One region of the Lacticaseibacillus parahuelsenbergensis genome, then DNA from elsewhere that is predicted to be linked to it. Evidence: predicted binding sites of a transcription regulator. Region 1 holds the regulator's gene; the other holds the start of a gene.
What was found. Region 1 encodes LexA, which represses DNA repair genes until DNA is damaged. Its sites were predicted from a motif close to CNAACANNTGTTNG; they were not measured.

Region 1 (16,363 bases):
TTTGCTTTGTCACGCTTGTTGAATGACACCTATTTCCACAACTTTGTCACCCACTTGCTTGAAGCAGCTTTTCAGCGTGAGGTTTATACGCTGATCGACAATGGTGAAAGCTTTGATGCTGCGCGCCTTGATGCGATTAAGCGTAAAGTGTTGACTGACTTCTGGGGACCTGCTGTCGAGCTTGAAAAGGGCGCTGAGCTGACTTGGATGCGACAAAGCCACTACTACATGGGGCTGTACTCGTATTCTTATTCCGCCGGTTTGACCGTGGCCACTCAAGCGTTTCAAGCTATTGAGCAGCAAGGTCAGCCTGCTGTTGACCGCTGGCTCCGGTATCTGAGTTTGGGTGACTCACTCGATCCCACCGCCGCAGCCCGCGTTGCTGGCGTCGATGTCACCACAGACGCTGCCTTGAAACACGCTATCAGTTTCTTAGGTAATACGGTGGGTGAAGTCGTGGCTTTGAGTAAGGAAATTGGTCAGGATTAATTATAGATTTACACAAGAGGCTGAGCCATAATTCCGTAAGATCATTAACAGTTTAAGAAATTCCGAACGATACAGAAAAGGTTTAGCAATTGGTTCCAGGCCGCGCCAAACTCCGCAATCTCCGGCCAGCTGGGTCTGGAACGCTGTGGGCACGACTTAGAGCCTCTGCAAAACCGGCAGAGTCTCTAAGCTCGGCCTTGATGTAGGCGGGGCAAAAAGCGCTCCACCAACATCAATTTCACAGCTGAGCCCCATCTGGCCTACGATTGCTCCGCCTTGGCACTCATATCTTAAATAATCTCACCGAATTACCCCATAGAAACAAAAGATGAACATACTCTCGATAACGACAAGAGTACGTTCATCTTTTTAGCGTGGCTATGAATTATGGCTCAGTTTCTTCATACGATTAGGCAATCAACTCACACATCTGCATCAAGTCGAATCACCTGATCATATTTTTGCTGCCACGATTTGCTGATGTGATGGGCAACCTCGATTAACGTTGCCGGTCCCTGCAGTAAACGTGCGTGCAGTTGATCACTTAACGCTTCATCTAGCGCAGAGGTCACTTCATCAGCCAATAAAATCGGTCGGTGCCGTAATAATGCCCGGGCAATTTCGAGCCGTTGAATCTGGCCGCCTGACAGATTATGCCCACCGTCGCCAACCTGATAGTCCCAACCTTTTTGCGCAATCAAAGTTGTGAGCCCCGCGTCAGCCACCGCTTTGTCTAAATCGGCCTGTGAAAAATGACCGCCTAATGTCAGGTTAAAACGGACCGTATCATCGAACATAAAAGGCGATTGCTTGATCAATCCGAACAATCGGCTTAATTTTCCACGGGTTTCGTCAGTGATTTGCGTGTCCCCGAGCCAGTATCGGCCAGCAGCTAACGGTAATTCACCCGCCAATAATCGCAACAAAGTCGATTTGCCATAGCCAGACGGCGCCATGATCAAAACTTTTTGGCCAGGCATGATCGTCAGATTTCGGTCATTAAGAATTTTTTGGTTACCAATGACCACTGAAGCATCTTTTAGCTGAATCGTCCCGCTCGCCAAACCGACACTAGCGGATGAATGAGGTTTTGGCGTCGCCGGGTGAACTTTTTCAACCAGCGGCTTTGTCGTTTGCCATTTGTTTAACGCCTCAATCATCATGATCAAGGGATTGCGCATGTCGTTGGAAAGCTGAACGATCCCCATAAATAAAGCCAAGGTTGAAGCGCCTGCCATGACGCGATAGATGCCGACGCCAAATGGTAAAAGAACGCCAAACCAAAGTGCCAGCAACATTCCTAAGACGTTCATGTTACCCGTCAGGATCGACAACCTTTTCAGCTGGTCTTCCAGGCCCCTTGCCAGCCGGTCGATTCTTGTTTTGACCACTGCCTGTGCCTGATAAATTCTGATCGTGTCCCTGCCTGCCAAATAATTCTTGATGCCAGTTGTCCAGCGGCTATTTGCGGTCGACCAGTCTGCTGAAGCGGTGTGCAAAGCGCCTTGGGCAACCCGGGCCACCGCGAGCGGCACCAAATTGCCAATGAAAAAGGCCAAAGCCGTCATCCAGTCAAATGCGAACGCCCCGATCATGGCGCCAGCAAACACAATAATTTGGTTAATGATGGTCAGTTCACTATTAATCCCATTGGTTTCGATCATTTTCAAATCATTCGTCATAAAAGATAACGCCGACGTCTGAGTGCTGGTTAAATCTGCATCATCTACCAAATAAGCCGCCATCGTTGCTTTAATTCGTAAATTGACCTCACGCGTAATTGCGGCCTGTAAGTACATCACCAGCCAAGCAGCCGCTGATGCGCCAAAAAAGATCACGACACTTGGGCCAACCGCATGCCAGAGTTGCGTCATGGACCGAGCCGATGCCGCTTGAATGAGCATCGTCAAACAAAATGCGACACCGACATTCATCAGGCTATAAAATAAAGCAGCACCGGTATACATCACCAATTGCCATTTGCGGCCATATCGCCACGTTAACATATCAATCACTCCCATTACTTTAACTAACCGAATCTGATCAGATGGCTTGTTGTCTAATATACGCAGGTATATGCTGGGAGATATGATAAATGTCATATATGAAAGGTGATCACCATGGAAATCGGTTCGCTCCTTCGCCAAATCCGCACGAATAAAGCACTGACACTCGCTGACGTAGCAGATGAGAACATCAGCAGTTCTTATCTGTCAAAGGTTGAACGCGGCCAAAACGACATTACGGTCACTAAATTGATTCATTTACTGCGCCGCTTGGAAACCACTCCGGAAGAATTTTTATATCTTGCTGCTAACAGCTTGCGGCTTGGTTACGGCGATCGCGATCGACTTTTGGAGACGTATTTTGGCAAAACCACGTCGATGTCGATTGATCCTAAAAAAATCCCGCAAATTATTAAAGCTTTAAAACGCGAGGAAGAAAAAGCCCGAATCGTTTTTGAAAAGGCACCCTCACTAAAACATAAACTAGCCGTTAACGGGCGCGCGATTTTAGCTGTTCTATTCCAGTCATTGTTTGTTGAAGATCGCCACGAATTGCCGTTGCGCCCCGATCTGACCCATGTTGCGGAACAATATCTGCAACGGTTAGACAATTGGGGTGAGTTGGATCTGTACTTTTTCATGCTCTTCAGTATTGCCATGCCGGCTGCCACGCAACGCCGGTTGTTAACCATTGCCATCAAACGCAGCCATTACTATCGTCACTTCACAAACACCCCGTTGCTTTTACTCAATTTGCTGGAAAATCAGGTCATGTTGGAGATGACGAGGCAAGATAACCAAGCCGCAGCGCATTATTTAGCTCAATTAGAAAAAGCGCTCGACAAACAGCCGAGTGCTGAGTTCGCCTTGTGGGCGCGATTTCACCAAGCGGAGATGTATGTTAGAAATGGCCAGCACAAGCAAGCCGCAACCTTGCTTGATCAAAATATCCAAATGGCCACCACGTTAAAGTTACGCGATCTAGCTGACATGTTTTCTTATGCCCGGCCGATCATTCTGAACGAGCCACCAACATCGGTGTATAAGTATTTTCACATTATGATTGGCACCCTTGAGGAAACTACTTAAGCTATCATCAGCCCCACTCATTCATATTTACCACGAATCAAATTTGGACGACACCATGCGTAAACGGACCGTTCAGTAGGCTGGTCACATCGGCAACTAGTGGCTGAATCGCCTCTTGAACGGCAGGATATGACTCGCTTCCCCAGTGCTTTAACGCGCGGATTGCTCGCAGCCGCCGGAGAAAATTCATTTGGCTGAGCTTGGGATAGCCTTGCACATAATAAAAACTGGTTACTGGGCACTCATGCATAAGCTGATATTGCTTAATTTGCTGGCAATTCACATTGTCACGCCGAACCACGCCGCTGCCAAACACAATGACCATATCAGGCAGCATATCCTTGAATTGACGGAAAAAGGATTTCAAGCCGAGCACCTTATTTCCCACAAGATGCCCGCCGTAAATAATCAAGGTGCGATTTTTTAAGTCCGAGGCTGTCAAAAACTGCACATCAATCACTTCGCAGTGTAAGGTTTGCGCAATACTCAAGGCAAACCGTTGGGTAAAACCGGTTTCGGATGTGTAAACGACTAATGTTTGCTGCATCTGGCATCCCTCCTCGAACGCGTGAACGTTAATATGCATTATTACGGTTGGAATATCCCCGTTAATTTAACCTTACATAAATATTTATATTAGCGTCAATGTATATGCTGATAAATTTGCGCCAATTAAGTTGTGTCCGTGTCACTTATCCTCTAAGCATGATACACTGACTGTGTTGTCCTAAATCTCACCTGTTTCCATCGTATACAGGTAAAGGAGCGTTTTTTATGGAAATAACCCGACACGGCACGGTCATCACGACCAATGGCAATCCAACGGCACTAGGCGAAAAACTACCGGCATTTACGGTCACCGATGCCGAGGGACAGCCGGTTAAGACTGGTGATCTCAGTCACCGCCTGACATTAATCAGTGTTGTTCCCGACATCAACACACGGGTCTGCAGCATCTCAACTAAACATTTTAACCAGGATATGGATGAATTTGACGATGTTGATTTTTATACGATTTCAACCAACACCCCGCAAGAACAACAATCCTGGTGTGCGGCGGAAAATGTGACAAAAATGCAGCTACTTTCCGACCAGAACGCTAATTTTGGCAAGGCGATGGGGCTATTCGTTGCCGACAACCACACCGATGCCCGCAGTGTTTGGATCGTTGACGACACCGGAACGGTTAAATATCGGGAACTCATCACGGAACAAACACACGAGCCTGATTACACCAGCGCCTTAGCTTATTTAGAAGCGCATCAAGCTTAATTTTGGGCAAAAAAAAGAGCCGTTTCGGGCTCTTTTTTTCTTGCTGCCATAACGCGTTCCCCGGCGCAGGAGTCTGCATGTAAGGACCTCGGTCGCAATGGCAAAGACCGCCATCACGCGCAAGGCCACTTACACTCCGACTCCTAAGCACGCCGGCTCACGCTCAAAAAATGTCATGCTCATGCCAGTCCCTGAACCAGCATCATCAAAATCGGAACAACAATCACAAACAGGACTGTCGAAGTCGTCACAACGTTGGTGGCGTACTTCACGTCGGCGTGGGCTTCCGTTGCCAAAATCGGCAGTACGGCAAGACCAGGTGCGGCCGCCTGAATGATCAGGGTTTGTGCTTCGAGACTTGGCACATTGAAGCCTGCCTTCATGCCCAACAGAATCAACCCGGTGATCAATGCCGGAGCGATGACGAACCGGCCAATCAAAGCCACGATGGTATCGCGGTCAAACCGAATCGCTTTCAAGCCGGCATCAGCCAAAATAATCCCGATATAAATCAGCGATAGCGGTGTCACCAGACTACCAACGTAATTTAATGTGTTAACCGCAAATCCTAGCCAACCAACGTGAATGAACGGAATTTTCAGCAACAGGAAGACCAAGGCTACCAAGAAACCAACCAGTGGCGCTGGCAATAATTTCTTCCAGTTAAAGCCTGCACCGCTTTTTTCTGCCTTCTCCTGCGTCGGGTCATCCCATGCCATGATAAAGGCGCCGACTGTCCAGGTTGAGACTGTGTTCACCACGTAATACATCAGGAAGTACGGCACCGCTTTATCACCAAACAGTGCAAGGTTCAGCGGTAACCCGATAAAAATGGTATTGGCATTCACAAACATGTTGATGAACGTTCCACGACGCCCTGGCCGAACTTTAAGCAACCAGACCAGTAAAAAGGCAATCAGATAGCCCAGAATGACGGCACCAAAGCCATAAACCAACCCTGATGACAGGCTTACCAGTTTATCGAGAGTCAATCGTTGCAAGACAGAGATAAAGATTGACGCCGGCAAGGCAATTTTCATCAACAAGTCAGAAATAGTTTTCCCAAACTGATCATCAAACCGCCCTTGCCGCCGCAAGACATAACCCAGGACAATCAGTAAAACGATGGTCAGCACGCTTTGAATCGATGTACTTAATGCAGTCACAGTTTTATTCCTCCAAGTCTAGTTCGAGTGAATTCGGCAGTGGCCGATATTCCGGTTTCCAAGTCATGTCAGCAACGGCCTGTTTGGCATCGCTGATCGGTTCTTGATTCAGTCCATTTTTAATGGCGTCTTCCGCAACCGCAATCGCGACCGTCTGACTAAATTGATCCAGTTTCGACACCGGCGGCAAAACCGCTGCGCCTGGCTGGTCAGGATCCACAATGCCGCCTAAGCTGTGCGCTGCAGCAGAAATCATTGAGTCCGTGAGCAGTTTGGCCGTGGATGCAATCGTGCCTAAACCTAATCCCGGATAAACCAACGCGTTATTAGCTTGGCCGATCGCATAGCTAACACCCTTATACGAAACATTGGCAGCTGGAACGCCAGTGGCAATCAAGCCCCGTCCATCGGTCCACTTAATCAAATCTTCCGCCTTGGCCTCAGCCAGCTTGGTTGGGTTTGATAATGGGAAAATAATTGGCCGTTCCGTATGTGCAGCCATTTCCTTCACAATGCTTTCGGTGAAAGTGCCGGGAACCGTCGAAGTACCGACCATCACTGTTGGATGCACTGCTTTGACAACCGCTTCGAGATTCGTGAGCTCATCCGCATTGGCAAATTCACTGCGCGAACGGGCAAACGGCTTTTGCTCCGGGGTTAAATCGGTCATATCGTCAAACAGCAAGCCTTGCTTATCGACGAGGTAAAAATGCTTCTTAGCCTCTTCAGGACTCAATCCTTCTTCAATAAACGCTTCATACACGCGTGCCGTAATGCCAGCGCCTGCTGTTCCGGCCCCAAAGCTCAAATAAACTTGATCGGTTAGTTTTTGCTTGGAAATATTCATGGCACCCAAAAGTCCGGCTAACACGATGATGCCTGTGCCCTGAATATCGTCGTTGAAGGTTGTGATTTTATCTTTATATTGATTCAAAATATCAGCGGCATTGCTGCGGCCAAAGTCTTCAAAATGCAGATACAAATTCGGGAATAACTTCTCGGCAGTTGCAACAAATTTGTCCACAAACTGATGATATTTCTGGCCATAAACGCGCTTATGACGATTACCCAGATAAAGCTCGTCATTCAGTAGCGCTTCATTATTGGTACCCACGTCCAAGACAACGGGCAGGACCTGACTCGGATCGATGCCGGCTGCGGCGGTATAAACCATCAGCTTACCCACAGAAATATCCACACCTTGGGTACCCCAGTCGCCAATCCCGAGAATGCCTTCAGCATCACTGACCACTAACAACCGAATATCGCGGCCATCAGCACTATGCTTCAACGCACTTTCGATGTGATCCGGATCATCGATCGAAAGATAAGTGGCGTTTTGCGGATTCACAAACAACGCACTGTAATTTTCAATCGTATCAGCAATCGTCGGATCATACACAATCGGCATGAATTCGTTAATGTGTTCGGAAAAAAGCTTATAGAATAGCACATGATTTTCGTTAAACAAGGTCATCAAAAACTGCCGCTTGGCTAAGTCAGTTGGCTTTGTCTGCAGTTGTGCATAAGCCTGCTTGACTTGTTGATCCAATGTCTGCACAGCTGGTGGTAACAAGCCGTTTAACCCGTATTGATCCCGCTCTTCTTGGGTAAAGGCTGTTCCTTTATTTAAAAAGGGATTATTTAAAATTTGTTCTGGTGTATATTTCAAAATGCCACACTCCTCTTTTGTGTTAAACATGGGCCAACTCTTTTTGGTCGGCGCGCGCTAATATGCCGTGAAGCAAACACAACTTTTAAATACAAGTCCAGACATTACGCCGCGTCCAATCTTATAGTCAAACTTGGCAGGAGTGATAAAATCTTTTTATATGCTTTCATGATTATTATTTTCTTTACGTTAACGCGCGCCGGCTCACGCTCACATTAACGCGTTCGCCGGCGCAGAAGCCTATGTGTAAGGACCTCGACCGCAATGGCCAGGCCCGAGCCATCACGGCCGAGGCCACTTACACTCCGGCTTCTAATCGCGCCGGCTCACGCTCACAGGAGGTTTACATGTGAACACCAGAGACTTTGAATATTTTCTCGAACTTACCGATACCCGGAACTTTTCGCAAACCGCCGAGAAATTTGCGGTTAGTCAACCGACTATTACTGCGGCGATCAAACGGCTGGAGGACCATTTTCAGGCCCAGTTGATCATTCGCGATCGCCGGCACCACGAAATCAGTGTGACGCCAGCTGGTGAGCAGCTTGCCAGTCACGCCGCGATTATTCTGCATCAGCTGGATTTGGCCAAGCAGGACATTGCTTGGGATCAGAAGAGTAAGATTCGCTTTGGTCTGCCACCGATTATTGGCAGTTATCTGTTTCCAAAAATTGCGGTCGACTTGATTGCCGCCGGGCTGATGCCGCAACTGGAAACATTCGAAGCGGGCTCGGCCGCACTTCTTGATCAAATCAAAGACGGCAATCTCGACTTTGCCTTACTGGGTGCTAGCGGTCCGTTAGTCGATCCAGAGTTACACGTCATCCAAATCGATACGGCGCCGTTTGTCATCATTACCGCCGAAAATGATCCCTTGGCCCGACAAACACACGTCCCCTTCGCAACACTTGCTGATCGCCAGTTCATCACCTTAAGCGAAGGTTTCGTTCATACCCGAGCATTTTCCTGGTTCCAACAGCAACAAACTTTCACGCCGAAAGTGGTTTATCGTACCGGTGACGTTCTGCTGCTAAAACGCTTAGTCACCCAGAACGTAGGCATCGGCTTTTTAACCAAAGTCGCCATTCAGGCTGACGATCATCTCGCATCGCTCAAAATCGACGACCCCAAACAACCGGCCTTCACGATCTCGTTTGTCTATCGCCAAGATCGCGTCTTGACGCCCACCATGAATCGCTTTGCTCAGATTTTGAGCGCACCAAAAGTAGTTTAGTCTTCAAACAAGTAAAAACGGCCGAAAAGAAAGTTGCCTTCCTTCGACCGTTTTTGCTTACCGAAAAGTCTTCGCTCAATTAAAAGTAATCCTTCCGCCACAACCACCAAGCAGCGATTCCGCACAAGACTGCCGTACCGCCGATTAGCCACCAGAACGCCCAATAGGCATTGGCAAATGGCAGGCGGACATTCATGCCGTAAATGCCGCCAACAATTGTGGGAATCGTTAAAATAATGGTCAGGCTGGTCAAAACCTTCATGATCAGGTTTAAATTGTTAGAAACAATGGCACTGACTGTGGTTGAGTACTGATTCAGTAATTTGTTGGTAATCCGAACCATCGTTTGCGCCTCGACGACCTCGACTTCGACATCATGTAGCCGGCGAAGATAGCCATTGGTATTGAAAAAGCGTTCGCCTGCCCGTAAGGTTTTCAACAAGTTCCCGGAATGATCAAGTGCCGCATCAAAGAACACCAGACTTTTCTGCATCGCCATGAGCTGATACAGCTGCGTATTTTTGGCGGCCTTGCCTAAACTGCCTTCAATCTGTTTCGTTTCGTCATTCAACTTGTCCATGTCGAGGACAAATTGGTGTAAAACCCGCCACAGCACTTCTAGCGCAAATTCTTCCGGCTTAGGTGAAAGCTTCTGCTCCGCCAAGTCATCGAACGCCTGCAAGGGATGATCCATGACGGTAATAACCCGATCCGCTAACAAAATCATGGTCAGTGGCACCGTATTAAATTGCCGGAACCCCATCTCGTTAGTCATCTCAATCGGGTAGCGCAGCACGATTAACCCGGGAACATCATCAGCGGGATCCAGCCCTTCAACCCGAGCATTTTCATGTTTGTCAAGTGCCGCATCCACGTATGTTTTGGGCAGGCCATACTTGGTCGCCAGCGTTTGCAGCTCCTGTGGCAATGGCGACTGCACCCGAATCCAGTTAGCTTGATCATCCGTTGCCACCTGCACATTGCGCTGCTTTTGAATTTGATAGCACGTAATCATGTTGACACCTCTTTTGACTAGTATACCGTATCGCTATTTGAACATTCACGACTTGTCAAAACTGGTATGATAATCATGAGGTGATGATTTTGAAAGTAACACTCGAACGCATCTATCAAAAACCGCAAGCAAGTGGCTTCCGCGTCCTCGTTGATCGAGTTTGGCCGCGGGGCATCAGTAAAGTCAATGCTGCCTTAGATTTGTGGGCCAAAACCATTGCACCGACAGCAGAACTGCGAAAGTGGTTTGGCCACGATCCGGAAAAGTACCCCGAATTCAAAAAGCGTTACTTAGCGGAACTCGCTGCTAATCCTGATTTGCCGGATTTCATCAAGACATTGAAAGCACACGAAAAGGATCCGATTATCATGTTATATGGTGCCAAAGACGAGACCCATAACCAAGCCGTTGTGTTAAGCGAATTTCTTAAAGATAAGTGAGGTTCCCCATGGCCACAAAAGCCGAATTCCGCGCGCGCCAACTGAAACGTCTACAGGAAGCTGCCGCTGAAACCCAAGCAGCTAGCGAAACACTAATGGCGACTTTAATCAAGACAACCGTCTGGCAACAGGCCAAAAGCATCGGCATCACGGTCAGCGGCCCTTTTGAAGTCGCCACAGCCCCAATTATTGCTGCAGCACATGCAGCTGCTAAAGCCGTTTTCTTACCGCGCGTCGTGCCAAAACGCCAGATGGTCTTTCTGCCAGATCCCGGCCATGAGCACCTCGTCAAAAGTGCTTTTGGTATTCCCGAACCTGCCTACCAAGCCGACTTGGTTGAGCCGGCTCCGGATCTTTTAATTGTGCCCGGAATCGGCTTCTCATTGGCAGACAGATATCGTATCGGTTTTGGCGGCGGCTACTATGATCGCTTTTTAGCCGAATATTCCGGCCACACCTTAACACTGGTTCCGCCAGTCATGGCCTTTCCGCAGCCTGATTGGCCAGTTGATCCGTTTGATGTCCCGATTGAAACCTTAATACTGGCTAACGGGGACATGATTAGGTAACAATTGTATTAATCGATTGGCTGAGCGGCATTTGGCTGCACTTGATATCAAGTGGCTGGCAGTTTCGTTTTAACCAGTCAAAAGGCGCCAGGCAAGTTGCTTGCCGGCAGCCTTTTTAATTCTGCTTGTGTTTCAAACCTGCTTACCCTAATATTGGGGAAAGGCTTTCACCATATTTCAGGAGGCAATCATGCGACGTGAACGTATTCGAAAGAATCGAAGGAGGCTTTACCTCACATTAACCGGCATCGGCGCGGTTGTTATTTTCATTGGCGTTTTCGTTTGGCTGGTGTTGCGCGGCGCCAAGGTTCAAGGACCGACAGCTTCGTCTTCCGCCACCAGCATTTCCATTTCATCAACGGTCACCAGTTCATTTAAAAGCGGCACTTACACCGCTTCCGGAGATGTCACGGATACGGATGGCGATCACCATGATCTGACGGTTTATGTGAAGTTAACCTCGTCCAAAACCTATACGCGCTTAATCATTCTTGACGCGGGAAGCCAACCGCAAATTATTAACGATACTGGCGATGTCAAACAAAAAAAAGGCAAGTTAACGCTCAGCTCGGAGCACGCCAATGTTTATACGTATGCCAGTGCGAAAACTTACAAGCACAATCAACCGACAACAACGGTCGAATATGCCGCAGAAGGGGCAACCGGCACTGTGCGTGATTACACAACAGCCTTGAAGAAGGAACTCAACAGCACGATTACCTTAAAAGGCAAAACACCGCACAATTATCGTTACCTAACAACCAGCCTGCCGTTGCAACGCTCAAAGAAGAAGCTTCTCAGCCTTGACGATTTCAAGACGAAACAGACCGCTTCAAGTTCTGAGTCAAGCTCAGCGACGAGTAACTATTCATATAGTGAAGAATCGCAATATAGCAGCGAGCCTACTTCTTCGCAGGTTTCGGTAGCGCCAACGCCTTCTGCTGCGCCAAGTGTGGAAAGTGAACACAGCCAAAGCAATAATACCGGACAAGCTGGTGGTACTGCAGGCAATCATTCGAACGGAAGCACTGGTACATCAACCAACAACGGTGGTGGTAATGGCCAGTCAACCCAGAACAATGTGCCAGACAACAGCCAAACGCCTTCTTCTACGCCACCGTCTAGCACTCCTTCCGCCAATAGCAATCACTAACAGAATTACAATTTGTTTCAGACGATCAATTTAAGCAGTGTTTGAGATCACATTCATCTCTAACACTGCTTTTTTCGTCAACACATCATGGTCATCTAACAAGGCAAAACACACCGCTTTTGACGACACCCCGCGCCTGCGCTAAACTTGCAGTCATGGCGTGCCTTTTACGTCCCCCAGCATTTTCATGATTCTTATTCACCAGCCACCGGAGGCTATTATGATCAACTTATCTGCCAATAAGCTATCACCTCGCGAGCAATACAAACTGCTGTCTGGCAGCATCATTCCCCGCCCCATCGCGTGGATCACGACGCAAAGCACGGCCGGCGTCATCAACCTGGCGCCATTTTCATTTACAACCGGCATCTCCAATCAGTTGCCATTGCTATCTGTGTCCATCTTGCGTGATGGCCAGCAGCCAAAAGACACGGCGGCGAATCTTTTGGCCCGCCATGAAGCGGTCGTGCACATGGTGAGCATCGATCTCACCAAGGCAATGAATCAAACTGCTGCCCGCTTAACACCGGATCAAAGTGAATTGAACCTGATTGATCTGCCATTGGTGGCCAGTACTGAAATTCAGGTGCCTGGGTTGCAAGCCGCGCGTATTCGCTTTGAAACGCAACTTTATCAATATGTACCGATTCGTGATCGTGCCGGGGTGATCGTCACGGATCTCTTTATTCTGGAAGTTCGGCAGTTCCACTTTGCCGATACGGTGCTCGATTTGCCAAGCTTACACATTAATCCTGCCGCTTTAGCACCGGTAGCTCGCCTCGCCGGTCCTACTTATGCCGAACTTGGTCAAACTTTTACGTTACGGCGGCCAAAATAATTTATAAGGAAGTGTTGGTATTTGACCGCATTTATCTCAAGCGTCTTTGGCGTTTTGGAAATTCTCATTTTGATCATTCTCGGCTATTTTCTGACCGCCCGCGGCTGGTTTAATAACCATTCGAGTAAAGTCATTGCCAAAGTTGTCACCCAAGTTGCCTTGCCTGCTTATATGATCGTGACCATCGCATCGAAGTTCACGGCCGGCATGCTGCTGCGGTTATTGCCAAACTTGTTGTTCCCGGTCTTGTCCATGATGATGCTTTTCGCGTTGTCCTTTTTGGTGTGTTACCTGTTAAAAGTTCCAAAGTCGCGAAAAGGCACATTTAAGTCCATGTTTTTCAACTCCAACACGGTCTTTATCGGCCTGCCGGTTAACCTGGCCTTGTTCGGTCCTCGCAGTTTGCCTTATGTCTTGGTCTATTACATGGCCAACACGACAATTTTTTGGACCATCGGCGTCTACCTTATTCAAGGCGATGGCCCCAAACCAGCCCGCTTTAACCTTAAAAAGGCTTTGGGGAAAGTTTTCTCCCCACCTTTACTGGGTTTCATGTTGGGAATTGTGTTGGTCTTGCTGAATATCAAGTTGCCGACTTTTTTGATGTCTGATCTGACTTATATCGGCGATTTGACGGTCCCGGGCTCCATGTTCTTTATCGGCATCGCCTTACACGAAGCCGGGTGGAGCCAACTGCGTCTCAGCAAGGAAGCACTCGGTATCTTCAGCGGCCGCTTTCTTTTTGCCCCACTGTTGATGACGGCACTGGTCGCCTTTGCACCAGTGCCGACGCTGATGAAGCAAATCTTCATCCTGCAATCCTGCATGCCAGTCATGACCAATGCGCCGGTGGTTGCGAAACTTTATGACGCCGACGCTGACTATGCTGCGATCATGGTCACGGAAACCACGCTTCTATCCATGATCGTCATTCCCATCGTCATGACCTGCATTCAATTCATTCACTAGGAGACCGCCATTGAAAAAATTAGTCTGGCTCATGTTATTACTTATCTTGAGTGGTTGTTCTCAAGGCACGCCGACTGCCAAATCATCAACTCGGTCAACCACCAGTGAACGGACATCAAAGCCGGCAAAAGCCCGGAAAAAAGCAAAAAAAGCTGCGCCTAAAGCAACCTTGTCCACCCTGGTCGGTCACGCATTTGTCCAACAGGATGACCAAAAGAAAGCGATCCGCGTGTTGTCGTCCACCAGTGGCTATTACCTCGAAACGCTGTCAAACCAAGACGGTGATTTTGAAAGTACGGATCAAGGTATCTTTGCGGCCCAACTGACTTTAAAAGGGCGAATCTTCACCTTCACCGGCAAAGCCCAACCCCAGGCCACCAGCAACACGGTTCAATTCCAACTTACCAAAAAAGGATTATTGAAGCAGCTTCCGGATGGTCCATTTTACAAAAAGGTACCAAAAGATGACCTTGATCAGCTTAACCGTCCTTGATGGTAGCGACTGTCACCTCAACAAAAAAGCATTTGCCACGCACACTCAATTGAATGTACGCGGCAAATGCTTTTTTAGCTTGGTCTATTATTACTGGCACTTATACAAGCGCAGGACGATACAAACTCACAACGATACCGAGAATCGTCACATCCGGGAAAAACATGTCTTCCATATCGTCATTTTCCGGATGAAGGCGAATGCCGTTCTTTTCTTTGTAAAAGCGCTTGACGGTGGCTTCATCTTCTTCGGTCATCGCCACGACAATCTGCCCATTTTCGGCGTCGTTTTGCTTCTTGACAATAATCTGATCACCATCAAGGATCCCGATCTTGATCATGGAGCTGCCTTGAACCCGAAGCATAAACAGCTCATCGGCCGAGTATGGTAGGTCATCCGGCACCGGGAAATAGTCATCGATATTCTCTATAGCGGTAATCGGCACCCCAGCCGCAACAGTCCCGACAATCGGAATGCCTTCTGCCTGAACGCCAATATAATCGCGTCCTGCTGCAGTCACTTCAATCGTGCGCGGTTTGGATGGGTCTTTTGCAATTAATCCAGCGGCCAACAGCTTCTCTAAGTATGCTGCGACGGTGCTAGACGAACTAAGGCCAACTGACTTACCAATCTCGCGAACCGTGGGTGGATACCCATGATCCTCGATTGCGTCATAGATGGTTTGTAAAATCTGTTTCCAACGTTTTTGACTCGCTTGTGTTGGCATCCGCTCACCGCTCCGTTCTCATTTGTTACACTCAGCATACCAAACCGAACGAACGTTTGCAATCATTTTCGCCGTCGTTACACGAAAAAATCCGCAGTCATCACGGCTGCGGATCATTTCATCAAATTAGTTATGCAATAATGGCATCTTATGCATCTGACGCCGATCACATCTGCTCTTGATGACTGCATAGAAGAAGCTTAGGAAAATATCCAGAGCCATCAACAAGATGCCGGCCGTCGCATAGTTGCTAAATAACAGCAATGTTGCGACCAGGGTCAGAGTTATTAATGTCCATTTAGCCCCGCGAAGTAAATTCATATGGGGTCACTCCTCTCCGTATCGGTAAAACCGACATTGACTCACCGTTTTGGTTATGACTTTATCATACCTGATTTTTTTGATTTGTAAAGCTTTTGTATATGTAAAATTTACATTTTATGCCCTTATTTAGGCATTTTTAATATTTGTAACGGCAAATCGGCGTTTTTGTAAATTTATTGTAACGGCGTCGATACCTTCTTCTGACCATTTTAGTTAACCCGAGCCTCGAAAAATCATGGCTAGTCTAGTATCATTGTTATACAGAAGCATCCGACGTCTGGCGGGTAGAAACTTCGAAAAAAATGACTCGCGTGCAATCAGCTGCCTTGTAAAAAACGGCAACTGCACGTCGAAGTTTTTCTTGGTTCACCACAGATCTCATGCTCGACTTGTCGTCTTTTGTAAAGGTTACCAATGACATCGCTGATTAAATCGCGTCATAACCTTTAACGTCCTTAGAGGAGGATCGCCTGTGAAACGTACCGACTCATGGTTCTACCGCCGCTTCATCAACAACAAGTTCATGGTCTTCTTAATTGACCTGCTTTTGGCCTTGCTGGTTATTTTTGTTTTTACCAAAATTGCCTGGGTGTTCCAGCCTGTGGTCGATTTTCTCGGTATCATCGCACCGCCGTTCATTTTCGCCGGTATTCTCTTCTATTTGACAGTTCCGATCATTAATCGCCTTGAAAAAACCGGGCTGCATCGCGGTTGGGCGATCGCGTTACTATTCGTCGTTTTGATCGGTCTTCTCGTCTGGGGGCTATTGCGTTTCATTCCGGCGGTGAGCAACCAGATCACCAGCATCGTTGATTCAGCGCCGCAAATTTTTACGGAAATCGGTAAATGGCTGGATGATTTGAATGATAAGCAAAATGTTTTATCGCAACATGACCTCAACAACATC
Region 2 (16,363 bases), 1.1 Mb from region 1:
CGCCTGGTCAATCGCGGATTTTCCGTTCTGAAGCGCCTGATCAATCGCATCGCACAATTGCTTGCGTTGCGCATTCGTCAATGTGGGATCTTGATTAATAGCGTTTTTAGGTGCGGTGATCGTGGGGGTCAGATTGTTTTTTAAGTTTTCTTTCACCGTGTCTAATCCCGGGGTAAAGCTAAACGATTCAAAGTCGAACACGTGTTGATTCATTTTGCCGCCAGTTGACCCGGAGATGAACATCGACAGTTGATCGTTTTTGATATAGGGTGCTGCATTGAATTTAATCGTCGCACCGCTTCCAGTGACGGTCATGATCCGGTTGTCACCATCGTAATTGACGATCAACTCGGAGTATTGGCCGTTTGCGCCCTGAATTTTAGCGTGACTCACGCCTTCGCCACCGTCGACGCCAGCTACTATGTTACCCTTTGCGTCGTCCGTGTAGATAACGTTCATTTGGTTGGCGCGATAAACATCTGGCAAAGCTCCCTCTGTCCGAACGCCGTTATAATACACATCGAATTTAACCCCAAAAGCGTTTTTTAGCCCACCTAAGCCAAAAGCATTTCCGGCATCACCAAGCACACCGGGTTTCGTATCGGCGAATCCAAAAGCAACCCCATCAGCGCCGTCCGGGTCATCGCCCAGATACAACCGGCCCTTGAGTGTGAAGCTTTGGCTCATATCAATCTTGGTGTTTAAGGCAACGCTCCCTGTTCGATCGGGTAAGTTAGGCGTGAGTTGCACTTGCGTCTTTGAATCTTTGGGATAAAAAGAGGCTGAACCGCTGAGTTTAAAATACTGGGAAAACTCATTAGGTCCAACCTTAATTGAAACATCTGTTATTGAAGTTGCGTAAACGGGAACGGCTTCGCAAAGCTGTGGAACGGCTAAGCTGCCGATGATGCTAAACGAGACTGAGATCAGTGCGGTTATCCAGAACTTACCGCTTTTGTAGCGTTTGTAATGTACTTTCGAGTCCAATTTTGTTTCTCCTGAATGGTATTAGGTCTGACACATTTTCGCGTTACAACCTGATTTAGCAATTAGCATAGCATATATTATCAATTGAACAAGACAATTTTTGCAATTGGTTGAGACTTGTAGATTAACAAACTTATGTTATTTAAAAATAGCTGCATGTCTGGTATAAAAAGTAGCTCGACTGAATTTTTAGTATGTTGAATGTTCAGTCTTTAAAAACGACAGAACGTGATCAATGCGCCTGCTTCCGCTTCCGCACCACATAACTATCCAGTAAAATCCGACTCATCACTTGCAATGGCAAACGCGAAGCCACTTCATATTTGTCAAAATAGGCGGCCTTTGATTTATAGCCCACAAATAATTCATCAGCGTATTGGACAATGGGCGCTTCGGCGTTGGTCGTCAAAATGATTTGCGGGATGTCGCGTGCTGCCAGCGTTTTGGCGGCGGCGACGAGTTCAGGCGTTTCACCGTTCAAGGTAATCGTGAGGGCGACTGCTTTTGGACTGATCTGTCCGGCAATGGTTTGAATAATGTTGGGATCACTGAAAAATTCGGCATACTTGCCAAGCAGCTGAAGTTTTAGCGTGATCTCAGAAGCGATCGATTCTGACAAGCCGCGGGCGAGTACCAGGACGATCTCGGCTTTGGCGAGCAATTGCACGGAATCTTCAATGACGGAAACTTTTAAATTGTCGAGGGTGTTGTGCACCTCGATTTGATTTTGCATAATCACTTTTTTAATCTGATCATCCACCTGATCAAGGATGCCAAAAGGTTCAGCGTCGCCAATGCGTTTCAACAAGTCATGCCGAAATTCGGTGTAGCCGTTGAAGCCTTTTTTCTTCATGGTTCTGACAATGGTGGCGGGCGACACATTGGCAGCGGCGCTTAACTGTGTGATCGAGGCGTTGACGACTGTCTGCTGGTGGTTTTCGATGTAATCCCAAAGATACGCTTCTGTTGGACTGAGTGTGGCCATAAACAACCTCCTGAAAAACATTTTCGATCCGGTACCAAAATCGCTGAAAGCAGAAAACTCTTTTCGCATGAAAGCGGTTAACATAGAAATAAGCAAAACCGAATGACATGAAGGAGCGGTTAATTTGATTTATACCCTGACGTTAAATCCCGCCATTGATCTTTTTATTAAAACCCAGACAATGGCGCCCAATACGGTGAATCGGACAGATAGTTATGATATTCAGGCGAATGGGAAAGGCGTCAATGTCAGCTGTATCTTGAAGCGGCGCGGAGTAGATAATGTCGCGCTTGGCGTGGGCGGTGGCTTTACGTTGGATTATATTGCCGACTTTTTGACGCAGCAGGGCATTCGCAATCATTTTTATAAAGATGCCGGGTTTACCCGGATTAATGTGTTTACGCGGGTCGTGAGTGACAACACGGAATACAAACTGGTCAATCCTGGTCCCCAAATTAGCGCGGCAACATTAAAACAATTATATCAACAACTGACCACGCTTGGCGCTGAAGATTGGCTCTGCGTCTCGGGCAGTTTTGCGCAGGGCATTGAACCAAGCTTTTTGCTGAAACTGGGCGCCTTGAGTCAGGAGCGAGGTTTTCAGTTGATCATTGATAGTGCCTATCCTGAAGCCGTCAAAGCTTTGGCGTATCGGCCACTGTTAGTGAAGCCAAATGATGCGGAGTTGATGAGCTGGTTTGCTCAATCCGGCGCGGCTGATCTGGCAACCATGGTGGCTTTAGGTCATCGCGCACTGGATGCCGGAGCACAGAACATTTTGGTTTCATTGGGTGCTGCCGGAGCGTTGTTCATGAATCATGAGGTCACGCTGGTCGGTAACGCCCCTAAAATTGACGTGCTCAACACGGCAGGCGCAGGTGACACCATGCTCGGCACCTTTTTAGCCGGGTTGTATCAAAAGCAAGATTTAGCGGCCACTTTGAAATTAGCGATTGCGGCCGGCAGTGACACGGCCCGGCGCGCATGGATTACGGATTTTACCCAGACAGATGAATTATTGACGCAAATTGAAATCAAGCAACTGGAGGGTTAGAGAATGGCAAAATATGATTTGATTGCGGCAACCGGCTGTGCGACCGGCATCGCGCATACTTATATGGCGCAAGAAGCGTTGGAACAGGCCGCCAAAAAGATGGGCCTAACGATCAAAGTGGAAACACACGGACAGACCGGCGTGGATGATCCGTTGACGCAAGCTGAGATCTCAGGGGCCAAAGGGGTTGTCATCGCTTCGGACATTGATGTGGACGCCGATCGGTTTGCCGGTAAGCCGCTGGTCAATGTTCCGGTGGCAGCGGGCATCCGTGAGCCGGACAAACTCATCAAGGAAGCCTTAAGTGACAGTACGCCGGTTTATATGCCAAAAGGCGGGACAGCCAAGGCTAGTGCCGATGAAAACGTTGAAACCAGCACTGCCGGCATTGGCAACAAGATTTATACCAGTTTAATGAACGGGGTTTCGCACATGCTGCCGCTGGTGGTTGCCGGCGGGGTGTTGATCGCTGTTTCATTTTTCTGGGGGATTTACTCGGCTGACCCGAAGAATGCCGAATACAACCAATTCGCGGCCATGCTCAATGCGGTCGGCAGTGCAGCGATGGGCTTGATGGTGCCGGTCTTAGCAGCATACATCGGTGAAGCCGTGGCGAAGCGGTCTGGCTTAATTGTCGGCATGGCAGTCGGGATGATCGCTTACAACGGCGGCAACGGGTCCGGATTCCTAGGCGCAATTGTCGGTGGCTACATGGCCGGACTGGTTATTTTAATGTTACAAAAAGTGTTTGCCTTTATGCCTGACAAGGAATTTCGCGGCTTAAAAGCGATTTTCCTTTATCCGGTATTAGGGGTTTTCATTGCCGGTTCGATTATGTATCTGATCAACACGCCCATGAAGGCGATGAATCTCGGCTTGATGGCGTGGTTAAAAGGACTTGAAAGTTCCAGCCCGATTATTTTAGGTGTCGTGGTCGGTGTCATGTGTGCTGCCGACTTTGGCGGGCCGATTAACAAAGCTGCCTATCTGACAGGTACCGCATTACTCGCACAAGGTAATTACTTTTTCATGGCTGGCGTGTCAGCCGCCTGCATTGCGCCGCCACTGGCAACCACGATTTCGGTTTTGCTGAATCCTAAAGCTTACAATCGTGACGAGCGCAGTGCCGGTTACGTCAATGCTTTGCTAGGGTCGACGCATATTACCGAAGGCGCAATTCCGTTCGCGGCCAAAAATCCACTGATGAACATTCCTGCCTTTATGGTCGGCTCAGCGATCGCGGCAGTGCTGACGTACATGTCGCGCATTCAAGTGCCGGCACCCCATGGCGGGTTCATCGTTTTGCCACTGGTGAACAAGCCGTTTCTCTGGGTCGCCTGGATCTTGGTCGGTGCTGCTGCCTCAGGCGTTCTTTTAGCCATGATTGCCGGGCGCTCTGCTAGAAAACGCGGCGTGAAAACCGGCGTGGTTGAAGCGGCTTTGGCAACAGAAGGCGCTGCAGACGATGCGACGGCGGCACCGGTGAAGGTTGACCCGGCACGCAACCAGCCGGCGCCGGTCGATGATCAGGCCAACGAAACTTTTGACCCGAGTGACATTTTGAGTAAGGAAAATATCGAAGTTGACGTACCTGCGAAAACGCGTGACGATGTTTTACACTATTTGGCGGACATGGCGGTTAAGAATGGCCTTGCTACGGATGCCGATGCCATTTTCAAAAAGTATGTTGCGCGGGAAGAGGAAGGTTCGACTGGGATGGAAAAAGGCATCGCCATTCCGCACGCTCAGGATGCCACGATTAAGCAGTCGGCAATGCTGGTGTTGCATTTGGCACAGCCGGTTGATTGGAAGACTTTTGATGGTAAACCGGTGACAGCCGTGATTTCGTTTTTGATTCCGGAGCATGATAGCGGTAGTCATTTGAAGTATTTGTCGAATACGGCGAAGTTGCTGACGCATGAGGATTTTGTCAAGGCGTTTCAGGCGGCGCGGACGCCGGATGCTTTGTATGCGTTGTTTAAGCGGTAGGTGTGTGTTTGTAGGCGGAAAAGTCTCCCGATGATGTGGGAGGCTTTTTTGCGTTGGGTGATGTTCTATTGGCGGCAAATAAGGAGGTGGACTTTCGTGTTCTATAACGCGTTCGCTGGCGCAGGAGCCTGCGTGTAAGGACCTTGGTCGCAATGGCAAAGAGCGCCATCACGCCCAAGGCCACTTACACTCCGTCTCCTAAGCGCGCCAGCTCACGCTCAAAAAAAGCAGACCGCTGGGTGGGCGGTCTGCTGGGGGTGTCTGATCGTTTGGGGGACGATCGACGATTTCTACTTTGGAGGAGTAAAAATGAAAAAGTTGGGTTGGGGTTTGTAGGAATGAGTGGGTGGCTCATTTCTATGTTTCTTATACTACCGACAGTGTGTGAATGAAATGTGAAGGCAAATGCAATATTCTATTATATCTTTGTGGTGATTGTGTTCACATTTGAATTCACCGCTTGCGTCGCCGAGGTTGGTTAGTTTGGCGGAGGGTTAATTAACGAAACAAACGTTCTTTATGCAAATCCGAACATTTCGTGTTAAACTTTTTTCAGCAGTACAAGTCGCCTTAGGGGCCAAGGTAAGTGGGGTGGTAACATGAAGAAGCAACATATCGTTGTACGGGTTCGCCGTCCGGATGGGTTGGTTTTGGACTTCCGGTTACCAAAAGATGTTACGCATGCAATTAAGGTAAGTCCGCAAACTGACTGGTTTGAGCGGCTGCGCGGTGGACTGATTGTCGCACCAATGGCGCCATACGTCGGTAAAGGGCATACCGCATTTTTCATCGGCCGGATTGAACGGGTTTATTATTCAGGACGACAGTTAAAGCGCTTTACGCGGAGCCAATTTTTGTTGCCAGATGTCTGGCGTGAGCAGGATTTACTTGAGAGCTTCACGTTTTTGCGGCATGACCATGCATGGCTGAATCGTCTCTACATTAAAGACGATCTGCGCTATTGGTATCACGATGCGAACTCACGCGTTTTAGCCAAAATCCGTGACTGGCATTGTAAGATGGTTTATCGGCGTTTTCAAAGCGGCCGGCAAGGATTGATTCCTAATTTCTGATCGGAGCCGCAAAAAAGTAATAGGTAACAGACTATTAAAAAGCAGGTCAAGGCGGCCTGCTTTTTAGATACCTAATTTATAAAAAGTACTGACCAGTCAGAATTGCCAGGAGAACGAGCAACCCTGGCAAGAGATTGGAGATCCGAATCTTGGTGATGTCCATGAGGTTCAAGCCGATGCCCAGAATCATCAAGCCGCCAATCGCGCCGATTTCGCGCAAGGACGTCGCCAGTAAGGTTTTGGGGATGAATTGGACTAAAAAACTGGCTAACAACGTGATGGTACCTTGATACAGGACAACCGGAATGGCGGAAAACATAACACCGACGCCAAGTGAAGCGGTCATCATGATGGCCATGAAACCATCCATGACCGCTTTTGTGTAAAGTGTGGCGTTATCACCGGAAACGCCGGCTTGAATCGCGCCCAGAATGCTCATGGCACCAATGACGGCAATTAAAGTAGCCGTGACGAAACCTTCTGCAAAGTGGCTGTTGCCTTTTGCAAAGCGCTCCTGCAGCTTGAGGCCAAGATGATTCATGCCGTCTTCAATATGCAGCCACTCACCCAGCAGGCCACCAAGACACAGGCTAATGATGATGACAATGAAACTTTTGGTCTGCAACGCCATCTGAATGCCTAGCGCAAACGTGCCAAGCCCTAGACTTTTGGTGATCGTATCCTTGGCGTTGTCGCTAATATTGTGCAAGACCAGCCCAAGCAGACCGCCGCCGATAATGGTTAAGCCGTTGACAATGGAACCCATGAACATCATTGTTTTTCTCCACCTTGTGTGTATGATTGCCATCACTGACCGAACCATCATAGCATGTTTTCAGCAGAGCGTGAGCTTGGCCGCTTAGAAACCGGAGTGTAAGCGGCCTCGGGCGTGATGGCCGGGCTTTGGCCATTGCGCCCGAGGTCCTTACACGCAGGTTTCTGGCCCAGCGAACGCGTTTCAGCAGAGCGTGAGCTGGCGCGGTTAAAAGTCGGAGTATAAGTGGCCTTGGGCGTGATGGCCCGGGCTTAGGCCATTGCGCCCAAGGCCCTTATACGCAGACTTCTGGGCCTGCGAGCGCGTTTCAGAGACGCAGCAGGGAACTCGTGGCCGCTAAACTCAAATGGCTGGGTTTTTGCCATTTGTGTCTAGAGGACCTTACACGCAGACTCCTGCTCCAGCAAACGCTTTTCAACCCATCAATAACAGCAGATTTTTCCCAATCGCCCGGTTGCTTCAGGTAAAATAGAAGGGAAACCAATTTGGCACGCAGAAAAATTCGTTTTGTTGAATGAAAAGCTTGCAAAAAACAAACGCATGTTCGATAATGTAACTAGTGTATTTTAAGCGTTATAGACGCGTAATTAAGGAGACAAGTATGGCGAAGAAAACGACCACAAAGAATGCGAATACAAAATCTGATACCACAGATCGCGAAACCGAATTAGAAAAGGCGCTGCAGAAAATCAAGAAGGCGTTTGGTGAAGGCGCCGTGATGAAAATGGGTGATCGGCCGGAACTGAAGGTTGATGTTGTTTCGACCGGCATTCTTTCACTGGACCTGGCGCTTGGTGTCGGCGGGTTGCCACGCGGCCGGATTGTGGAAATCTATGGTCCTGAAAGTACCGGGAAAACCACGATTGCACTGCAGACGATCGCAGAGTTGCAAAAGTCCGGCGGCAAGGCAGCTTATATTGATGCCGAAAACGCGATGGATCCAAAATATGCGGCTGAACTTGGGGTCAACATTGATGATCTTCTGTTATCCCAGCCAAACTCGGGCGAACAGGGATTGGAAATTGCCGAAATGCTGATCGAATCTGCCGCCGTGGATATTGTCGTGATTGATTCGGTTGCCGCTTTGGTTCCCAAGGCTGAAATCGAAGGCGCCATTGGTGACAGTCATGTCGGCTTACAAGCGCGGTTAATGTCGCAAGCACTGCGTAAAATGGCCGGATCGATTAACAATACCAATACATTGGTGATCTTTATCAATCAGTTACGGGAAAAAGTCGGCGTGATGTTTGGCAATCCGGAAGTTACGCCGGGAGGCCGCGCTTTGAAGTTTTATGCCTCGGTTCGTATTGAGGTTAAAAAGGGCCAGCAAGTCAAAGATGGCAAAGATGTGATCGGTTTTGCCAGCAAGCTGAAGGTTACCAAGAACAAGGTGGCGCCGCCATTTAAGACGGTTGAAACCACGATGTCATTTGGCCATGGGATTGAGCACAACACCGACATGATCAACTTAGTGACGGAAAAAGACAGTAAGTTTGATGTCATCACCAAGTCAGGATCCTGGTATAACTACGGCAAAGAGCGTTTAGGCCAAGGTCTTGTGAACGCCTCCCATTATCTGGATGAACATCCGGAAATTTCTAAGGAAATCGAAGCCAAAATCCGTGAACAGGCCGCACCTAAGAAGCCTGAAGAAACGGACGACGACAAGAAGGACGCTAAAAAAGACGTCAAGTCAACCGACGAAGCCAAGACTGAAAAGCCAGCTGAGGCCGATGAAAAGCAGGATGACAAGAAAGATGATCCATCAAGCTTTGGCGTTGATCGGTTAGTTTAAGCATCACGTTGATTAGTTTCGAAAAGTTATCGGTCCACAACAAAAGGCTCGCTGCCAAAACGCAGCGGGCCTTTTTTGGGGTGATGATCGGATGGGGGCCAATCATCTTTTTCTTTGGAGGAGAAAAATGAAAATTAGGTTGGGGTTTAGGAATGAGTGGGTGGCTCATTTCTATGGTGCTAATACTACCGGCAAAGTATGACGAAAATGTGATGGTTACTTTGTCATTTTGTAAAGTTTACCGCCTAAGCAACACGATTCGTCAGGTGACTAAGCCTGTTCGGCAACCAGAGTAGGCTGGTGCAATGCCATTTTCAAAGCATCGCCTAATGCCTTGATACCGGTGTCAATTTGATCCAAGGTCGGGCCGGTGAAGTTGAGCCGGGCGCCGTTGACTTGCGCGGAGGTCGCATATAGATTGGCCGATGGCACATAGGAGATGTTGTTTTCCGGCAATAGATGCTGCTTCATGAAGGCACCCATGTCAAAACCAGCCGGCATGGTGAGCCATAGGAAGAAGCCACCGTCAGGATTGTTGAAGTGGGCTTCAGCCGGCATATAGCGGGTCATGGCGGCGACCATCGCATCCTTCTTCTCACGGTAGCGATCTTGAATCTGCTTGATGTGCGCATCCAGATCGTTTTCTTCCATGTAATCATTGATGCCGTGCATGGTAAGGTTGCTGGATTCCAGGTCGCTGCCGCCTTTTAATGCGATCAGCTCTTTCAAAAGCTCCGGTGCAGCAACTAACCAGCCCATTCGCAAACTAGGTGAGAGGATCTTGCTGAAGCTGCCAAGATAGATGACCCGACCTTCTGTATCTAAGGATTTAATGGTTGGCAACGGCTTGCCGTCGTAGCGAAGATCGCGGTAAGGATTGTCTTCAAGAATCATCACATCGTATTGATTGGCCAAGCGAATCAGGGCTTTCCGTTTGGCGAGCGACATCACGATGCCGGTTGGATTTTGAAAATCCGGAACCGTGTAGATGAACTTGACGGAACGGCTCATCAAGACTCGTTGCAAAGCGTTGATGTCAATGCCATCGTCCTGCATCGGCACTTCGTAATAAGTTGGCTGATAAGCATTAAACGCAGCCAAGGCGCCTAAATAGGTTGGCGCTTCAACCACCAGGCCGTCGCCAGGATCAAGCATTAACCGCGCGACCAGATCGATGCCTTGCTGGGCACCTTGCGTCATCATGATATCGGCAGCACGGGTTGGCATACCGGTGGCTCGCAGCCGCGCCGCAATCTTTTCCCGGAGTGGCAGGTAACCTTGCGTGCTGGCGTATTGCAGCAACTCGGTATCGCCACTGGTGAAGCTGTGCTTAAAAGCGCGGTTAAGCTGCTGAGTCGGGAACAGGCTGCGATCCGGATAACCGCCCGCAAAGGAAATGACATTCGGGCCAGAAGCCGCGAACAGATCCTCTAAGCCTGATTTACCGGTTTTTTGTGTACGTTTTGCGAATTTCATGATGAAAATCCCCCTTTGGTATCGATGCAAAAAGCGGCGCGATACCTTCGTCGCGCTGGTTCAAAAATCCGATCAACGCTTTCTTATTGACACTAGTGTAAAACGGCTCGTATGATTGAGTAAAGCTCAACTATTTCAGGTTAAGTTGAATATTGTTCACGTTAAAAAGAACGAACACGCTTGGTGACTGATGTGACGGGATTTGTTTCGCTGAAGTGACAAGCGCTGTCACTTCAGCTTCGCGGTGAAAGGGAAGAAAAAATATCATGGGTAATTTTTCGTATGAGGTTTTTAGCAAGGTCGTTGAACGCGGCACACTGGCGCAAGCGGCGGCGGAATTAAATGTCACACCGAGTGCGGTCAGCCACAGCATCAGCCAACTGGAAAGCGAGCTAGGCTTTCCGCTGCTGATTCGCAATCGCACCGGCGTGACCCTAACCGAAGACGGTGCGCAGGTGTTGCCGATTATTCAAAGTATTCAAAATCTTGAGGAGCAACTGTCACAGGTTGCCGATAACATCAATGGCGTCAATACCGGGCGCATTCGCATCGGCGCGTTTTCGTCGGTGTCCACGAATTGGCTGCCCACGATTATTCAGCGGTTTAAAAAGCGGTATCCGCACATTGAAATCAGCGTGGTTCAAGGCACCTTCAATCGCATTGTGGATGCCGTGCGATTGGGAACGGCTGATCTGGGGTTTTCATCACTGCCGGTTGGCCCGGGGGTGGTCGTCGAGCCGTTGTTGAAAGATCCGATTTACTGTATCACGCCGAAAAGCTTCAAGCCCAAGAATGGTAAAACAGTGACGCAGGCGGATGTCGAAAAGCGGAACTTCATTCTTCAACAAATCGACTATGACCGCGACACCAAGCGCGCTTTGGATCGCTATCATGTGTCGACAAACACCATTAACTACTCAATTGATGACCAAAGTATTTTATCAATGGTTGAGTCGGGCTTGGGGCTTGGCATTTTACCGAAACTGGCCTTGCAGAAGCTGGTGGGGGATGTTAATGTTTACCCGTTTTCTGAACCATTTTCCCGGACGTTATGTTTGGTGATTAATCCGACCATTAAAAAATCACCTTCTGTCCAAAAGATGCAGCAGGTGATTAACGGGTTCTTGGCGGAGACCTATGGAGAAGCTTTTTTAGGCCATCAAGGGTAAAATAGTCAGGAGCGATCATCGAGCCGATCCATGGTTTGATTCAACGCCTCATCAACGCGATTGTTGTTATGATTGGTGGCGTGGCCCTTCACTTTATGAAACGTCACGTGATCAAAGCGGTTAACTTGATGCAACAGTGCCTGCCATAGCTCCGCGTTTTTAACCGGCTTGCCGTGATTGCGCCAGCCGTTTTGCTGCCACTTGGCCCACCAGCGCTGTTGCATGGTGTTGATCACGTATGCAGAATCGGAGTAAACGTCAACGGGAATATCGGTGCGCTTGATCGCTTTTAATCCTTGAATCACCGCCATAATTTCCATATAATTATTGGTTCGGCCGTAATCGCCTTCAGAGAGCATTTTCTCGTGCTCCCCATAGATCAGTAACGCCGCCCACGCGCTTTTATCGGTGGGACGGACTGAGCCGCCAGCGTGATTGCCGGTGTTGCGATTACCGCCGTCTGTATAAAGTACAATTGATTCAGCCATCTTGTCCTCGCTTTCTAACTACCTATTGTAGGGGAACGGGTTGCAGATGGCTATCCTTGATCGCTTTCGAAAAATGATTGAAAAGAGGCTGCTGCATGAATCGTTATCTTATCGCACTGGATTTGGATGGTACGACCTTGAACGCTGATGGCCAGTTGAGCGCTGGCACGATCGCTGTTTTGCAGGCGGCGCAGGCAGCAGGCCATTTGGTGGTTATTGCTACTGGCCGCCCGGATGCGATTTCCGAACAATTTTATGATGCTTTAAAGCTACAAGGGCCGATGATCAACTTTAATGGTGCCTTGATTCACATCCCGCACCGCCACTGGCAGTATGAAAAGGAAGTCACGATTCCGATTCCGGTTGCCTTGTCCTTGCGCCAGTTGAAGCAAGAGTTTGCGTTCAAGGTCATGGTGGCAGAAGGCAAGCGCTTGTTGGTGGCGGATCGGCCATACGCCAACATCCCGTTTTTACCGGATCGCCTGCATCCTGATGCCTTGTTGGATGAGCAGGGGTTGCGGCAGGCGCCGATTTCGGTCACCATGTTTATGGAAGCCAAGATCTTCAAGCCGGTTGCCGCACAGGTTGCGGCATTGTATCCGCATCTGGCTGCCAAGACTTGGGGCGCCTGGAGCGGGGAGTACACGGCATTGGAAGTCACCAGCCGCAATACAAGTAAATCCCGGGCATTGGCTTATGTAGCGGGATGTTACGGCATTGATCAGTCGCATATCATTGCATTTGGTGATGATATGAACGATTTGGATATGCTGCAATTTGCCGGTCATGGGGTGGCCATGAAAAATGCGCGTCCGGCCATTCTTGCAGCAGCCGACGCGCATACGCCAAGCGATAACGAGCACGATGGCGTTGCGGATTATTTAGCGGATTACTTGAAACTGGCTTAGTGACAAGTCAACAATGAAAATAACGCGTTCGCCGGCGCAGGAACCTGCGTATAAGGACCTTGGTCGCAATGGTCAAATTCCGGCCATCACGCCCAAGGCCACTTATACTCCGGCTCCTGAATGCGCCGGCTCGCGCTCAACCATAACGCGTTCGCCAGCCCAGAAACCTGCGTGTAAGGACCTTGGTCGCAATGGTCAAAGCCCGACCATCACGCCCAAGGCCACTTACACTCCGGTTTCTAACCGGGCCGACTCACGCTCACAGAAAATAGGGGATTGTAATCATGACAACGCTTTATCTTGTCCGTCACGGGCAAACTGAATTTAATGTTCAAAAACGGGTTCAGGGAATGGCTGATTCTGCCCTAACTCCCAAAGGCATTGCAGATGCCAAAGCATTGGGATTGGGGTTTAAGACAGCAGATATTCGATTTGATGCAGCATTTGCGAGTGATCTGACCCGCGCGATCGACACGGCGCATTTTATTTTAAGTGGACTAGGTGAACCGTTGCCGGTCACAACGCTGATGGGCTTACGTGAAGAAAATTATGGCAAGTTTGAAGGGCAGCTGGCAAATGATTTTTCATTAGCGACCATGGGTGTTGCCAATTTTCACAAAGCCTTGGCCAATCGCGAAATTACCTTGGCGCAAACGGCTGATGCGGCGTTTGCGGCTAATATGGATCAACATCCGAATACTGCCGAGACGAATCGCATGGTTCAGGAACGGCTCAATCGGACTTTGCGTGCAATTGCCGTGGAAGCCGAGACGAAAGATTGGCAGCGAGTTTTGGTGGTGACCCACGGAACTGCTGCGTTGATGTGGTTGAACTACATCCATTACAACATTGATGGCCGGGAAATGCTCGACAATGCCAGTGTTACCAAACTGTCGTGGACTAATGAGCGTTTTCGGGTCACCGATTTTAATGACTTAGGCTTCCTGCATCAGGGCCAGAAAGTGGCTGGGGAAGCCAGCGCTTAATGCAGTTTAATCTGGTCTTGCCAGAAAATGCCGTCAATGGCGATTAGGCATAGTGCCGCGCCTGCCAAAGCATAGGTGCCGATATAGTGGGTGAGGATGCTGGTAATGCCAGCGCCAGCCGCAAAACTCAGGATAATGGTGCCAATCACAGCTGCGGATTCGCGGCTTTTTTGCTGGCCGCGAATGAAGCCATCATAGAGATTCTGAGCAGCTGTCCGGAGATTGCCGGTCATCATTAATGAAGTAAACGGGCCACCACGTAGCCGGCGGAACTCCTGAAGTTGGGCGGCAGCAATGAGCGAGACCATGGCGCTGGCGACCAAGTCAGGTAACCAGCGGCCTAGCAGACTGACGAGCAAAATTAATCCGATTTCGTAACGAACGATCCAACGTTGTTCGCTCAAGGGATGCTGACGTTTATCGGCTCGCAGCTGAATGGCCCGTGCCGCCATCGTGCCGAACATGAAGGCCAGGATCGGTACGACATAGCGAATCGCCGTATACCATTGTGCCTGACTAAGATGCACACCTAATAGAATGACATTCCCGGTCTGCAAGCCAGCAAAAACTTCGCCATGCAGCAAATAGGTAAACGCATCAAAACTGCCAGCAGCGCCGGTAAGCAACGTGCCGATTAATAGACTTTCGTGGATGGGCTGATCTTTGGTTTGCATATGGATTGCCGCCTTTTAATGATAATGTGTGAACCGCGCCACTTATTGTACCCAAATTCGCCATCTTGACAACGAAAATGCCTTGGCAGTCAAGATAGCTACAAGTCGTTTAAACACCTAAGTTAAGTTTTAGCTACTAAAAACCCCGGCTAGCCTAGTTTGCGGGCTGCCGGGGGTAGTTTGTTCTATTGGGATGCGACTAAGTAAACAATAACAACCGGCATGGCCACAGCGTTAGTAAGTCATGCTTGGCTGATCGTTATCGGATGATTATTTTTTCTGATCCTCGGCTGATTCTGGTGGGAATGCCAAGACAGTGCCACCACCAAGGTTTTTAGTCATGGCGTGGAAATTTGCAACAATTTTAAAATTCAGCTCTGAAGCATTCTGTCGGTCTTGCTCTGCATAGTCAGTAATGGTGAGCAATGCAGAGTTTTCGTAAACTTTTTCGATTTTCCCGGTAAAAGGCGCTTCCATGTCTTCCTTAACCTGACAAACCACAGCGTCCCCGAGATGTAATTTTTCTTTTTCCATAATGCCTCCAGCCTTTCAAAAATTCCCAACATAAGTGGCATATTATAACATTCGTTCTCCAATATCAAGGTACTAGAGGCGGAAAGTTTCAAAATCCTAAAAATATTTCTTTATTTTTTGAAAACGGCGACGTTGCCGGTAGAGGGCTTTTCAAAAACGGCCTAAAAGTGGTTATAATGGAATAAAATAGAAAGGACGAAATTAGTCATGGCAGCTAGCAACACAACGATCGATCAACTGAATGAGGCGGCACAACAGACCGCACTGGAAACTTTTGCAAAATTTTACCTTAACCGGTTCTTTGGAGCGGGGTTAGACGTTTTCTCCCAGCTTGATAAGCAAGGTGATTTGGCCGATATTAACCATTATCTCCTCGACAACCGTACTTTAACGCGGGAGGAATTGACGAGCGGCTTGTTGACGCATCGGTCAGGTAATCTGCTGGATCTTCTGAAGCAAGTTAAGGTTAAGTACAATGCACAAGGCGCTCCGGAAACACCATGGCAAGAATGGTATGCTGCGCAGATTGATAAGCTGCCGCAGGGACTTTAGGCAACGATTGCGATAAGCGTTTGGTTTAAGCGGTTATCGGAAACGTATTTGAAATGATTGTATAGATGAGTGTTAAAGAAAATCGGTCATAGAAACTTGTGATGTTTCTATGGCCGATTTCATATAAAGACAGTGGGGGTGGGCTCACTTTAACGAGTTCGCCAACTCAGAAGGAAAGGATCGATTATGGCCAAATACTTAATCGTAAGTGATATTGACGGGACGTTAACGGCCAATCATCATGATGTCACAGCGAACACAGCACAGGCATTGGCAGATGCGGTGGCAGCCGGCGCAGCTTTTTATGTTGCGACTGGGCGCATGCATGCGCTGGCAGAAGTGGTTGCCAAACAGTTTCAGCCGGATGCCAGCATCATCGCTTCTAATGGCGCCGTGTATGATTTTTCCGGTGAGCGGGTGCATCACACACTTGGTGAAGACGCATTGACGGCAGTTGAAGAAGTCAGTGCCGATTTGAATCTTAACGCCTTGTACTTTAGCGATGATACCGTTTATTTCACCGGAACACTGCCGCCCGCCATTGAAGCAGCCGCCCGCAAGTTTGCGCCTAAATCGGTTGAAATTAAGGTGGTCGGCGTGCCATCGATAAAGGAACTATTGACCCACGCCGCGGTGATTACGAACGGCATTATTTTTGGCCCCAATGATACGAAAGCTTTGGATGCCGGAAAAACGGCCTTGGAGGCGCGTGATGTTTTGCATGTCTCGGCCTCTGAGCATACGAACTTGGAATTAATTCCCAAGCATGTCGATAAAGCCAATGCGGTGCACGAACTACAGGAAAAGACCGGCATTGGGCCGGACCACACGATTGCTTTTGGCGACGGCCTTAATGATTTAGGGATGTTGCAGGCCGCTGGTGTGAGTGTGGCCATGGGCAATGCCGTGCCCGAAGTC

Region 2: recA (recombinase RecA) is a predicted target of LexA. The motif match lies at 7,397-7,410, and genes of this name have one in related genera.

What each region holds. Positions count from the first base shown of each region.
Region 1 covers NZ_CP132482.1:701,198-717,560, reverse strand. The annotation lists gene pepF (oligoendopeptidase F) at 1-489, shown strand, start outside; gene LACPH_RS03395 (ATP-binding cassette domain-containing protein) at 912-2,495, opposite strand; gene LACPH_RS03390 (helix-turn-helix domain-containing protein) at 2,610-3,584, shown strand; gene LACPH_RS03385 (flavodoxin domain-containing protein) at 3,622-4,131, opposite strand; gene LACPH_RS03380 (thiol peroxidase) at 4,359-4,856, shown strand; gene LACPH_RS03375 (AEC family transporter) at 5,036-6,022, opposite strand; gene LACPH_RS03370 (malolactic enzyme) at 6,027-7,694, opposite strand; gene LACPH_RS03365 (LysR family transcriptional regulator) at 8,044-8,928, shown strand; gene LACPH_RS03360 (magnesium transporter CorA family protein) at 9,008-9,943, opposite strand; gene LACPH_RS03355 (DUF488 domain-containing protein) at 10,027-10,383, shown strand; gene LACPH_RS03350 (5-formyltetrahydrofolate cyclo-ligase) at 10,392-10,952, shown strand; gene LACPH_RS03345 (hypothetical protein) at 11,143-12,105, shown strand; gene LACPH_RS03340 (flavin reductase family protein) at 12,326-12,943, shown strand; gene LACPH_RS03335 (AEC family transporter) at 12,965-13,912, shown strand; gene LACPH_RS03330 (hypothetical protein) at 13,944-14,405, shown strand; gene lexA (transcriptional repressor LexA) at 14,506-15,132, opposite strand; gene LACPH_RS03320 (hypothetical protein) at 15,259-15,453, opposite strand; gene LACPH_RS03315 (AI-2E family transporter) at 15,929-16,363, shown strand, end outside.
Region 2 covers NZ_CP132482.1:2,658,404-2,674,766, reverse strand. The annotation lists gene LACPH_RS12510 (DUF1542 domain-containing protein) at 1-987, opposite strand, end outside; gene LACPH_RS12505 (MurR/RpiR family transcriptional regulator) at 1,220-1,972, opposite strand; gene pfkB (1-phosphofructokinase) at 2,097-3,026, shown strand; gene LACPH_RS12495 (fructose-specific PTS transporter subunit EIIC) at 3,030-5,015, shown strand; gene LACPH_RS12485 (DUF7679 family protein) at 5,615-6,088, shown strand; gene LACPH_RS12480 (DUF554 domain-containing protein) at 6,165-6,863, opposite strand; gene recA (recombinase RecA) at 7,465-8,658, shown strand; gene LACPH_RS12470 (aminotransferase-like domain-containing protein) at 8,929-10,134, opposite strand; gene LACPH_RS12465 (LysR family transcriptional regulator) at 10,401-11,303, shown strand; gene LACPH_RS12460 (ribonuclease H family protein) at 11,309-11,791, opposite strand; gene LACPH_RS12455 (Cof-type HAD-IIB family hydrolase) at 11,887-12,699, shown strand; gene LACPH_RS12450 (histidine phosphatase family protein) at 12,984-13,685, shown strand; gene LACPH_RS12445 (YoaK family protein) at 13,682-14,359, opposite strand; gene LACPH_RS12440 (DUF2187 domain-containing protein) at 14,630-14,893, opposite strand; gene LACPH_RS12435 (hypothetical protein) at 15,101-15,445, shown strand; gene LACPH_RS12430 (Cof-type HAD-IIB family hydrolase) at 15,632-16,363, shown strand, end outside.